DNA from 3 places in the Lysinibacillus sp. FJAT-14222 genome. Region 2 is predicted to be linked to each of the others. Evidence: predicted binding sites of a transcription regulator. Region 2 holds the regulator's gene; each other region holds the start of a gene.
What was found. Region 2 encodes Rex, which represses fermentation and respiration genes when NADH is low (regulators of the CRP and FNR family bind a similar motif). Its sites were predicted from a motif close to TTGTGAAATATTTCACAA; they were not measured.
Positions count from the first base shown of each region.

Region 1: a site for Rex is predicted at 951-968, ahead of AN161_RS25890 (cytochrome ubiquinol oxidase subunit I). Genes of this name have one in related genera too.
Region 3: a site for Rex is predicted at 2,136-2,153, ahead of yeiL (transcriptional regulator YeiL). Genes of this name have one in related genera too.

Region 1 is NZ_LIYL01000064.1:40,927-45,145, reverse strand. Features, by position in the region: gene AN161_RS25895 (diacylglycerol kinase) at 1-821, shown strand, start outside; gene AN161_RS25890 (cytochrome ubiquinol oxidase subunit I) at 1,219-2,565, shown strand; gene AN161_RS25885 (cytochrome d ubiquinol oxidase subunit II) at 2,562-3,587, shown strand; gene AN161_RS31205 (hypothetical protein) at 3,601-3,723, shown strand; gene rlmD (23S rRNA (uracil(1939)-C(5))-methyltransferase RlmD) at 3,955-4,219, shown strand, end outside.
Region 2 is NZ_LIYL01000025.1:6,251-10,469, forward strand. Features, by position in the region: gene AN161_RS13140 (ATP-binding cassette domain-containing protein) at 1-1,301, opposite strand, end outside; gene AN161_RS13145 (redox-sensing transcriptional repressor Rex) at 1,526-2,161, shown strand; gene AN161_RS13150 (twin-arginine translocase TatA/TatE family subunit) at 2,313-2,507, shown strand; gene tatC (twin-arginine translocase subunit TatC) at 2,528-3,349, shown strand; gene AN161_RS13160 (type II CAAX endopeptidase family protein) at 3,462-4,219, opposite strand, start outside.
Region 3 is NZ_LIYL01000068.1:7,749-11,967, forward strand. Features, by position in the region: gene AN161_RS26830 (oxalate decarboxylase family bicupin) at 1-870, shown strand, start outside; gene AN161_RS26835 (MFS transporter) at 925-2,076, opposite strand; gene yeiL (transcriptional regulator YeiL) at 2,178-2,840, shown strand; gene AN161_RS26845 (hypothetical protein) at 2,847-3,137, opposite strand; gene AN161_RS26850 (diaminopimelate dehydrogenase) at 3,420-4,219, shown strand, end outside.

The DNA.
Region 1 (4,219 bases), on a different contig from region 2:
GCTATGAAACATCTTGTCACGCAACAACTGGTGAAGGCGATGCAACCATGGCAGCAAAGGATGCAGTAGAACGTGGCTTTGATATAATCATTGCAGTTGGTGGAGATGGCACATTAAATGAAGTTGTTTCAGGTGTGAGTCCATTTGAAAACCGTCCGAAAGTTGGCCTAATTCCGATGGGCACAACGAATGATTTTGCCCGTGCTGTGCATATTCCTCGAAATATTGATGCTGCCGTTGAGATCATTACTAAAGGTGAGACGTTGCCAGTTGATGTTGGTTTATTAAATGGGGAACGCTATTTCATCAATATTGCTGCTGGTGGACGCATTACAGAGTTAACCTACGAAGTGCCAAGTAAAATGAAAACAATGTTAGGACAGTTAGCTTATTACTTAAAAGCAGTGGAAATGATCCCATCGATCAAAGCTTCCCATATGCGTATCGAATATGATGGTGAAGTGTTTGATGGGGATGCTATGATGTTTTTATGTGGCTTAACAAATTCAGTAGGTGGCTTTGAAAAGCTTGCACCAGACGCAAGTATTAATGATGGCTACTTTACTTTATTAGTATTGAAAAAAGTGAGCCTACCTGAATTTATTCAGCTTGCCGCAATGGCATTAAGGGGCGAGCATTTGAATGATGATCGTGTAATTTATAAAAAGGCAAGTGTTGTAAAAGTGTCTACTGAAGACGAAGTACATTTAAACTTAGATGGTGAGTATGGTGGGGACGCACCTGCAACATTTGAAAATCTAAAGCGCCATATTGAAATTTTTGTTCCGCTAGCAGACATTCGTGAGGAAGACCGTATATAACGAACATAAAAGCAGGGCTCTGCTCAATTTAGGAGTGAGCCCTCATCGGACGCCCCTAGTCGGAACGGAAATCAACCGCACGTTATGGCGATGACCTTATATAGAGTGAATTGTTTCCTATTATTGGGATTGTGAATGAATTAAGAAAAATGTTTGGCAAATGTGCGTATATTACTTGAACAAAATTTGAAACCTTTATAATAGGCCGAAATTTCGGTCCATTATAAAGGTTTTTTTCGTTGTAATAGTGGAAAATGGGGGTATAAATAAGGGAAAGGAAGTGTTGCCGTTGTATAAGTCACAGGAAAGAAAGCTCATATGGCTAAGCTTTGGTGTTGCAATTATCATGCTACTTTCCATACTTGGAAGAATATTCGGAAGTTAGGGGGGCAATGAAATGGTGAATGAATCAGCAGTCTTTTGGAGTAGAGCATTAACGGAGCTAACTTTATCGTTCCATATTATTTATGCAACGATTGGTGTGGGTGTCCCGTTAATGATTATGATTGCACAATGGACTGGGTATAAAAAGAATGATGAGCACTATATTTTAATGGCAAGACGTTGGGCACGAGGCTTTGTCATTACAGTTGCAGTCGGAGTTGTAACAGGGACAGCAATTGGCTTACAGTTGTCTTTATTGTGGCCGAATTTTATGCAGCTCGCCGGTCAAACAATAGCATTACCACTTTTTATGGAAACGTTTGCATTTTTCTTTGAAGCTATCTTCCTTGGCATCTACTTATATACTTGGGATCGCTTCGATAGTCAGAAAAAGCATATGCTACTGTTAATTCCTGTTGCTGTTGGTGCATCGATGTCAGCTGTGTTTATAACAATTGTCAATGCGTTTATGAATGCGCCACAAGGATTTGACATTGTGGACGGACAGCTTGTAAATATTCAACCTTTTTTAGCGATGTTTAATCCAGCGATGCCGACAAAGGTAGCGCATGTTCTCGTTACAGCCTACATGACGTCCGCATTTGTATTAGCATCTATTGCAGGATACCGTCTACTTAGAGGATCTAAGCATGTATACCATAAAAAATCTTTATTACTACTTATGAAGATGGGTCTGATTTTCTCTATTGCAGCAGCGGTTATTGGAGATTTCTCAGGAAAATACTTAGCAGAATATCAGCCAGAAAAACTAGCTGCAGCTGAGTGGCATTTTGAAACAGGCGATAAAGCCTCACTTATTCTATTTGGTGTATTAGACGGTGAAGAAGTAAAATATGCTATTAAAGTACCTTATGCTCTAAGTATTTTAGCGCATAATAATCCAAACGCAGAGGTAGTCGGCTTAGATCAATTTGCTAAAGAAGATCAACCACCACTGTATATTCATTACCTCTTTGATCTCATGGTGTTTATTGGCATGTTCATGGCACTAGTTTCACTACTTTACGTAACCGGGAAAGTACGTGGATGGCAGTTTATTCATACACGTTGGTTTAGGTGGATTATCGTTGCTGGGGGGCCACTTTCAATTATTGCGATTGAAGCAGGTTGGTGGCTTGCGGAAGTTGGACGACAGCCTTGGATCTTATATGGATTAATGCGAACACCAGAAGGAGCCACAACTAGTGACCATGTGGATTTAATGCTGCTATTGTTCGCAGGTGTGTATGTTGTATTGGGAATAGGAAGTATTGTGGTTTTAGTTCGTATGTTCAAAAAGAATCCGATTGAGCGTGAAATAGAAGATCGCCATTCTGAAAAAGGCGGTGACATCTTATGACATTAGAGATTTTAGGTATTTCAGTTTTGTGGATTTTCCTATTTGGCTATGTCATTGTAGCTTCGATTGATTTTGGTGCAGGCTTTTTCAATGCCTACAGCCTACTCATCGGCAAAAATCATATTTTAACGAATATTATTAAGCGCTATTTATCACCTGTTTGGGAAGTAACCAATGTCTTTTTAGTATTCTTCTTTGTCGGGATTGTTGGATTTTTCCCACAAACAGCCTTTTATTATGGAACGATTTTACTTGTCCCAGTAAGTATTTCACTAGTGCTGCTTGCCATACGAGGCTCCTACTATGCGTTTGAATCGTATGGCTCACGTGGACATATCGGCTACACACTGACATATGGTGTAGCAGGCTTACTCATTCCAGCCTCACTGTCTGTTGTATTTGCGATTGCTGCTGGTGGCTATGTTGATCTTGTTGACGGGCAACCTGTTTTGAACTACTGGACATTGTATACGAGTCCATTTGCTTGGAGTATTGTCGTGTTAAGCATTGCAGCAGTACTCTATATTTCAGCTGTGTTTTTAACATGGTATGCTCATAAGGCAAAGGATGTAGAAGCAACAAAACTAATGCGAAAATACGCACTTGTTTGGGCAGTACCATTAATGGTGAGTGCTCTTGGCATTATGTACGAAATGAAATCCATCAATTCTGAAAGTTACAATCATATGGTTAATTTATGGTGGATGTTTGCCATTTCAGCCGTGTTATTTATTATTACTGTGGTGTTAATATGGATGCGAAAAAAATACGGCCTTGCGGTGGGACTATTGATTGCACAATTTGCCGTAGCATTCTTCGCCTATGGTATCGCTCAATATCCATATTTATTGTATCCATATTTAACGATTTACGATAGCTTTACAAGTACACAAATGGCGATTGCACTCGTCATTGCGTTTATTTTAGGACTATGTCTGCTTATTCCATCACTGTACTTATTGTTGAAATTATTCTTGTTCAACAAAAATTATGTGACCGGGAAAGAAGACAATCACGCATAGGAGGAATAAAACGATGGGGAATTTTTTAATGTTTTATGCACCATTTATAGTCGTCATCCTCGGAATAGTTGCTGCTTTCTGGTGGGCACCGAGAGATTACCACATCGTAAAGAAAGAGGGAAAGAGTCGCGAATAGCGGCTCTTTTTTCTACTCATGTAAAGGCTATCAGTTTGGGTGAGAGTCAATCACATTCTCGGCATACCTGAGGTTTGGGTTGAGAGCCGATCACATTCTCGGCATACCCTAGCAGTCGGTGGCAAGAGCTATCACTTTCTCAACACACCCGAGCCGTTAATACCAAGCCTTGTTCTTTTTTCATCTGCCACAACATGCTACAATAAGGAGATTGAAATGGAGGATGTACGAATGTCAGCACCCGTGAAAAAGAATGACCGACTAACAGTTTATATAGAAGATTTAACACATGATGGCAATGGCGTCGCAAAGGTCGATGGTTATCCATTATTTATTCAAGAGGCACTTCCTAATGAAACAGCGGAAGTACATGTTTTAAAAACCTTAAAAAATTACGGCTTTGCGAAAGTCGTAGATATTCTTAAGCCATCGCCAGACCGAGTAGAGGCTCCTTGTGCATATTTCAAGCAATGTGGCGGCTGCCAATTACAGCACC
Region 2 (4,219 bases):
AATCGCCCTAGCACTGTGCGAATATCCTTTTCAGTCATTAAAGGCCATTCATCCCATAGCTCTTTTAGAACACTTTTATTGCTCGATAGCTTTGCCTGCTCTTGATCATAATAACCAATTTGAACATTTGTACCATTGCGAATCTCTCCAGAGAGTGGTAGTAAATCTTTTACGATAGTTTTTAATAAAGTTGATTTACCAACACCATTTGGCCCAACAAGTGCAATGCGATCCTCACGGAAAGTGCGTAATGTGATACCGCTTGATATTTCCTTATCTCCATAACCTACCGCCAAGTCATCAATAGATAACACATCGTTACCACTTTGGCGTTCAATTGTAAAACCGAAGCTTGCTGATTTTTCATCGCCATCCGGAGATCCCATCCATTCTGTTCGTTCAAGCATTTTACGACGACTTTGTGCCATTTTAGTAGTGGAAGCACGAGCAATATTTTTTTGAATAAATTCTTCGAGCTTAGCTTTTTCATCTTGCTGACGTTCATATAACTTCAAATCACGCTCGTAATTTTTCGCTTTTTCATCTAAATAGGCACTATAATTGCCTGTATATTTTGTGACGCGGTGACGAGATACTTCGTAGACAATGGAAACAACCTGGTCTAAGAAGTAGCGGTCATGGGAAACAATTAAAATAGCTCCTTCATAGCCTTTTAAATATGATTCCAACCAAGAAAGGGTTTCAATATCTAAATGGTTAGTGGGCTCATCGAGTATTAATAGGTCAGGTTTACTTAAAAGAAGCTTAGCAAGTGCTAACCGAGTTCGTTGTCCCCCTGATAGTGAACTAATTGGTTTTTGGTAATCATCAGGGTAAAACTGCATGCCATGAAGAACAGAACGTGTATCAGATTCATACTGATAGCCACCCGCATCCTTAAAATTATGCTGTAAATGATCGTATTCAGACATTATTTTGGCATATAGAGTAGGATTTTCATAAACAGCAGGGTCAGCCATTTGTTGTTCTAATGACCGAAGTGCTTGTTCTTGTGTAATAAGCGGCTCAAAAATTGTCATCATTTCATCCCAAATCGACAATGTTGAGTTTAATCCAGCATGCTGCTCTAAATATCCAATTTGTACACCTTTAGGGATAATTATATCGCCAGAGTCATATGACATTTGTCCAGCAATTATTTTAAGTAAAGTGGACTTACCAGCACCGTTACGTCCTACTAATGCAACGCGGTCACGATGTTGAATCTCTAATTTTACGCCACTTAAAATTTCATCTGCAAGGAAGGATTTATATAGTTGATTGACCTGTAAAACAATCATTCTTGACACCTCAATTCCTCCTTAGTGTAATGGATGAGCGATTTGCTTGCAATGTCGATGCTTTACTTATTCTAAGCTGTCATGTAAGATTGAAACGATTTCCCTTTAGTTAGTGGCGTAAAAAGCGCCATTAACTAAAGGGAAATCCTCCAGTGAATATAACTTAGAAAGTAGTTAATTAAGCATGTATCATGTGATTTGATACATTTTAAGGAGGAAAAAGTTTGAAACAAGAATTAAAAATTCCACAGGCCACTACTAAAAGACTTCCTCTTTACTATCGATTTATCCAAAACTTTGCGCAAGAAGGCATGGAACGAATTTCGTCGAAGGAACTGAGTGAAGCGATGAAAATTGATTCTGCTACCATTCGCCGTGACTTTTCTTATTTTGGTGCTCTTGGGAAAAAGGGTTATGGCTATGATGTGCAGCATCTATTAAAGTTTTTTAGTCAAACGCTTGATCAACACGAAACGACAAAAGTAGCGTTAATTGGTGTAGGAAATTTAGGTAGTGCTTTATTAAAATATAATTTCCAAAAAAATCATAATACTCATATTGTTGTGGCATTTGATTCAAAGGCACCGAAGGAAGGGAAGATGATTAGCAATATTCCTGTTTTTCATCCTGATTTATTGGAAGAAAAGTATGCAGAATATGGAGCGGAGCTTGCGATTTTAACAGTCTCACCACGCTCTGCGCAGAAAATGGCTGATAGATTAGCAACAATGAACGCAAAGGGCATTTTAAACTTTACGCCAGAGCGTATTACTGTACCAGATAAAATGCAACTATTAACAATCGATTTGTCGGTAGAATTGCAGGCACTCATATATTTAATTCGTAATCAGGAAGAGTGAGTAATTACATAGCGATTGAGAGTTTGTTAAACAGTTTGAACTATTATATTTGTATACTAAAAAGTTGGTCTAAAAAATTTCACATATAATTAGTTAGCCAAACGCTCATATTTGAGTTAAAATGAAGCATAAATAAGAGGAGGTGGCTGAAATGGGTATCGGTCCTATGAGCCTGGTCATTATCGGAATTGTAGCAATCTTAATTTTTGGCCCTAAAAAGTTACCAGAGTTAGGAAAAGCTATGGGCTCTACACTTCGTGAGTTTAAAAATGCTACTAAAGGGTTAGTAGACGATGAAGATAATGATAAAAAGAAAGTCATCGAAGTAAAAAACGATGATAAGTAATTGAAGGATGTCTTGCTAATATGAATGCAAACGATCAAACTGTCATTGAGCATATAGAAGAATTAAGGAAACGACTTTACTTTGCAGTCGTTTTCTTTGTTATTGCGATTGTTGGGGCGTTTTTTTTAGCGGAGCCACTTATTCATTTTTTACAAAGTAGTGAAACGGCACAAAGCTTCTCGTTAAACGCTTTTAGGATCACAGATTCTATTAAAATTTATTTTCAAATGATTTTTTATATTGCTTTTTTGTTGACGTCTCCGATTATTTTATATCAGCTATGGGCATTTGTTTCACCAGGGCTATATGAAAAAGAACGTAAAGTCACATTAAGCTATATACCATTCACTTTTATATTATTTGTAGCTGGAATTGTTTTTTCTTACTTCATTTTATTTCCATATGTATTGAACTTTATGATTGATTTATCTGCTCGCCTTGGAGTAAAGCTAACAATTGGAATTAATGAATACTTTTCATTTTTATTTCAAATAACCTTGCCTTTTGGTTTTATATTCCAATTGCCGATCATACTTCTATTTTTGGCTCGTCTTGGCATTTTAAATCCGCAAATTATGACAAAAAACAGAAAGTATGCCTATTTTGGGCTTTTTGTTATAGCGGCTATGATTACACCACCTGATTTAATGAGTCATTTAATTGTAACAGTGCCGATGTTTATTCTCTATGAATTTAGTGTTTGGGTTGCTAGAATAGGTTATCGTAAACACTTAAAATCAGAGGAAATGCGACTGAAGGAAGAACAGGAAGCTGAGCAAAAACGTCAGGTCGAAGAGGCGCTTGAACAGCAGCGACGTCAAATAGAAGAATTGAATCAATAATAATGGAAGCTCGGTGCGAAATAGAAGCATCGAGCTTTTTCGTTGTAAAGGTTAGCGATAAACTGTAGGTAAAACTAAAAAAATCAGTGGGAAGAAAAACTCCCACTGATTTTTATTGCATTTTTTCTAGTTCTTCAAGAAACTTTTGCAATGGTTCTGCATACAATTGTACAAGTGTCACAAAACCATTCAGCATGACGTGGGCGATAATTGACGTCCAAATGCGTTTTGTTTTGTGATATAAGAAGGCAAAAATCAATCCACAAATTGTATAAAGCAAGATATGTGAGAAGTCGAAGTGAATAAGTGCAAAGAAAATGGCACTTACAATACCGGCTACCCAGAAATTAGTTGTTTGGACAAGCGATCCAAAAATAACACGGCGGAAGACAAACTCTTCTAAAATTGGTCCAAAAACGACAATTGCTAGTATCGCAATAGGAGCACCTTTTGCGATAGCTACAATATCAGCTGTGTTTTGTGACCCACCTTGGATACCGAATATAGCCATTTCGATAGCCGCGCCAATCATTTGGCCAAAGAATACTAAGAAGAAACCAATAATCCCCCACATAATTGTAAGTGGTATAGTTTCTTTCTTTCCTTGATAAACATCCCAAAACGCTTTATCGCGAGATGTTAGGATTAAGCTTAGAATTAGCGCAATGGCAAAGCTAAGTGCAATATACCAGCCTTGGGTAAGCGGAGCAGCTTGCTCACTAGGTAAACCGGTTGTACTCATAACAAGCTTATGAAACGGTCTTACCAGCCATCTGCCTGATATTTGCATGAGGATATAGATAAGCAAAACATAAAGGGCTGTTTTTTTATGTTTACTTATTTTTTGAGAATTAGTCACAATCAAAATCC
Region 3 (4,219 bases), on a different contig from region 2:
GAATGGTCGTATATGCTTCTTGGTCATGCACGTATTACAGCGGTTGATCAAAATGGGCATAATTTTATTGCCGATGTAGGACCGGGAGACTTATGGTATTTTCCACCAGGAATTCCACATTCCATACAGGGTCTTGAAGATGGCTGTGAATTTCTACTGGTGTTTGATGATGGGCATTTCTCAGATCTTAATACATTTTCTATATCTGATTGGTTTGCTCATACTCCTAAAGATGTGCTGTCCTCCAATTTTGGTGTTCCTATTAGCGCTTTTAAACATATTCCGAAAGAACAGGTCTATATTTATCAAGATAAGGTTCCAGGACCTATAGACACACAAAAAATACAATCCCCATATGGTACAGCTCCCGAAACGTTCAAACATCGTCTGCTTGCACAAACTCCTATTAAAACTCCTGGTGGCAGTGTCAGAATTGTGGATTCGACAAACTTTCCTATTTCTAAAAATATCGCAGCAGCACTTGTCGAGATTAAACCTGGTGCAATGAGAGAGCTGCATTGGCACCCGAATAATGACGAATGGCAATATTACCTTCAAGGCAAAGGGCGTATGACAGTGTTTGCAGCTAATGGTGTGGCGAGAACATTTGATTATCGTGCAGGCGATGTAGGGTACGTGCCATTTGCAAATGGTCACTACATTGAGAATACTGGTACTGAGACGTTATGGTTCCTTGAAATGTTTAAAAGTGATAGATTTCAGGATGTCTCGTTAAATCAATGGATGGCTCTAACTCCATCTGAACTAGTAAAGAGCAATTTAAATGTTGGTCCTGAACTTCTTAATGTTTTAAGAAAGGAAAAGTGGCCGGTTGTAAAATATCCTGGATTTTCTTATTATCCAAGGTGAGCATATAAAAGCAGGTGAAGAAAGATACATTGTCTTTCTTCACCTGCTTGTTTTTTAAAATTGATATTTATTTCTAGTAGCAAGCAATATACCGATTGCTGGAACTGTACAAATAAGCATTGCTGCAAATGATAGTCCAGGTGAAATCTCGTATAAGTAGCCGCCTAAAAATGTAAGGATAGCTGTACTTAATCCCATTCCTAATGCCGAGTAAAGGCCTTGTGCATTCGGAATTTGCTCCTTCGGTAATGTTTTTGTTAAATAGCTGATAAAAGCGAAATGCGCTAGAGCAAATGATAATGCATGCAATGTTTGAGAAGCGACGAATACCCAGATATTAGGGAATAGGTAAATCAGTAGCCAACGTAATGAAGAACCACTTGCAGCTAAAAGTAATAAAGAAGATGAGCGCCAATTTTTAAATAGTGTATCAGCTTTCATAAAATATAAGATTTCGCAAATAACGGCGATGTTAATAATCATCCCCATATAGAACGGATCGACATGTAAATCACCTAAATATATATAGCCGTAGCTGTAATAAGAAGCATGTGCGCCTTGCAAGAGGATAACGATTAATAAAACAATAGGGAAGCCTTTGATTTTCCACAATGTTTTCATCGACAATGATTTTGCACGTTGTTCTTTTGTCGGCACAACGAGTAACTCTTTTGGTGTAGCCAATTGTTGCATCAACAGCATAACGATAAGACCGATCACCATACTCCAAAGGATAATGTCATTGCCAAATATGCCTGTCAGCATACTTATTATTAATACTGCAATGACAAAGCCAACGGAACCATAGGAGCGGCTTTTACCATAGTGTACAAGTCCATGCTGTACTAGCGTTGTTGCACTACTTTCAACGGCAGGTAACAGCGCTGGATAAAAAATGCTAAATAAAAGGGTAACAATAAGAAGCGAGATAAAGCCCGTGCTTGGTATATAAAGTAAAGTTGTAATTAGGGCACCTGTTGCTAAGATACTAATGAGTCGTTTATTATGCACATATTTTGCAAGCGTCGGGAAGAAAAATAGATTTGATGTTGCCCGTGCTAAAAGACCACAGCCCATTACTACACTTGCCTGTGATACAGTAAGATGTTTAGCATCCACAAGCCAACCTGTCCAATAAGGTAAGAAAATACCCCATGTAATGAAAAATGTAAAGAAATTTTGAGAAAGCCATCGTTGATTGTTCATAAATTTTACATACCTCCAAGTTAACTATGTTGAATAATAGCATGTTCATCGGTACAATAATGTGAGATATCTCACATTTTTTCGGAGGAGAGAGTAAAATAATGCATATACTGACAGCTGAGGAACGTTCATACTATCTTGATAAATATCCAATAGATGATTTTTTTTCTTTTGAAATTGATCCATTTCTAGAAATATGTAAGTTTGACAAAGGTGAATGGATTTTTCAAGAAGGGTCATTTCCAGATACGTTATACTACATGATCGAAGGAAAGGCGAAGCTATACATGACACATAAAAATGGCAAGGTCTCGCTTATCGATTACTTGGAAGCACCACTTTTTATGGGGGAAATTGAGTTGCTTAATGAGGCAAGATATACGAAGGGGATTCAGACAGTAACCGAGACAATTTGTTTTTCGATTACACAGTCCTGCAAAGAAAAGTTACTCAAGGATGTACTATTTTTACGTAAACTTTGTGTGTTTTTAGGGGAAAAGGCGTTCAAAATGACGTCAAAATATACACAAAATCAAGCATTTCCACTTGAAAATCGACTTGCTGCATTTATTCAATTTTCGTCAGATCAAGGAGTCTATAAAGAAAAGCATACGGAAATCTGTGAATATTTGGGGGTTTCTTATCGGCATTTATTATATGTACTTGCACAATTTTGCGAAGAAAAAATTTTAGAGAAGAAAAAGAATGGCTATCACATTATGAATGAAAAGCGTCTTTCCGAACTGGCACAGGAAATACTGTAAGGAGTGCTAATACTTATTGTATTCACTTTTTTTAACTAACCAGCGTGCTATCTCCTTTCCGCTATGGTAAAAGTTAGCCTCATTGACTCTTTGATTTTGTATGGAGATATTTAGGGTTTCTTCTATAACGCCAAAAGGTATAACCCTTAAACATTGGTGTGTGTTGGGTGGAATCTTTTTGTGCTTTACCTCAGTTTCGATATAAGCTTTAGTAGATTTTTGTGCATTTTGGAATGGACGAGTAAGTAATTCTCCTTGTTCCATTGTTGTGCTTGGTGAATAACAATTACCTTTCATTCAACATGCCCCCTTTGTCGTTAGTTTTATTGTACAAGACATGCGGTGAGAAAAGTCTTCATTTACAAGGCTTTTACGAAAACTTAAAGGTTAGTGATTGAATTAGTAATATGTAACCGTATTCATGCCATTAACGAATAGAAATCATAGAAAACTTGTATAATTTCTGGAGAAAAACACGTACTCAAACTATTGTGAATTTTCCTAACACAACGTATTATTGTAAGTAGATTTAACGTGAAGGACTTCACATAGTCACGTAATCGTGAGGAGGAATTTTTAATGAGTGCAATTCGAGTAGGTATTGTAGGTTATGGAAATTTAGGGCGCGGAGTGGAATATGCAATTTCACAAAATCCAGATATGGAATTAGTAGCGGTATTCACACGTCGCGATCCTTCAACTGTAAACATTGCAAGTAATGCAGGCGTATATTTAGTGGATGATGCTGAAAAATTCCAAAATGACATTGATGTAATGATTTTATGTGGTGGCTCAGCAACAGATTTACCAGAGCAAGGACCACACTTTGCACAATGGTTTAATACAATTGATAGCTTTGATACACATGCGAAAATCCCTGAGTTTTTCGACGCTGTAGATGCAGTAGCACAAAAATCTGGTAAAGTATCAGTCATTTCAGTTGGCTGGGATCCAGGTTTATTCTCATTAAATCGTTTACTTGGGGAGTCAGTTCTACCAGTAGGTACAACTTATACATTCTGGGGAGACGGTTTAAGTCAAGGTCACTCAGATGCAGTACGTCGCATTGAAGGTGTAAAAAATGCGGTACAATACACATTACCAATTAAAGAGGCTGTAGACCGTGTGCGAAACGGTGAAAACCCTGAGCTGACAACACGTGAAAAACATGCGCGTGAATGTTGGGTTGTTCTTGAGGAAGGTGCAGATGCAGCAAAGGTTGAGCAAGAAATTGTAACAATGCCAAACTATTTTGACGAGTATGACACAACAGTAAACTTTATTTCTGAAGAAGAATTTAAAGCAAACCACACAGGAATGCCACACGGTGGATTTGTTATTCGCAGTGGCGAAAGCGGCGCTAACGATAAACAAATTCT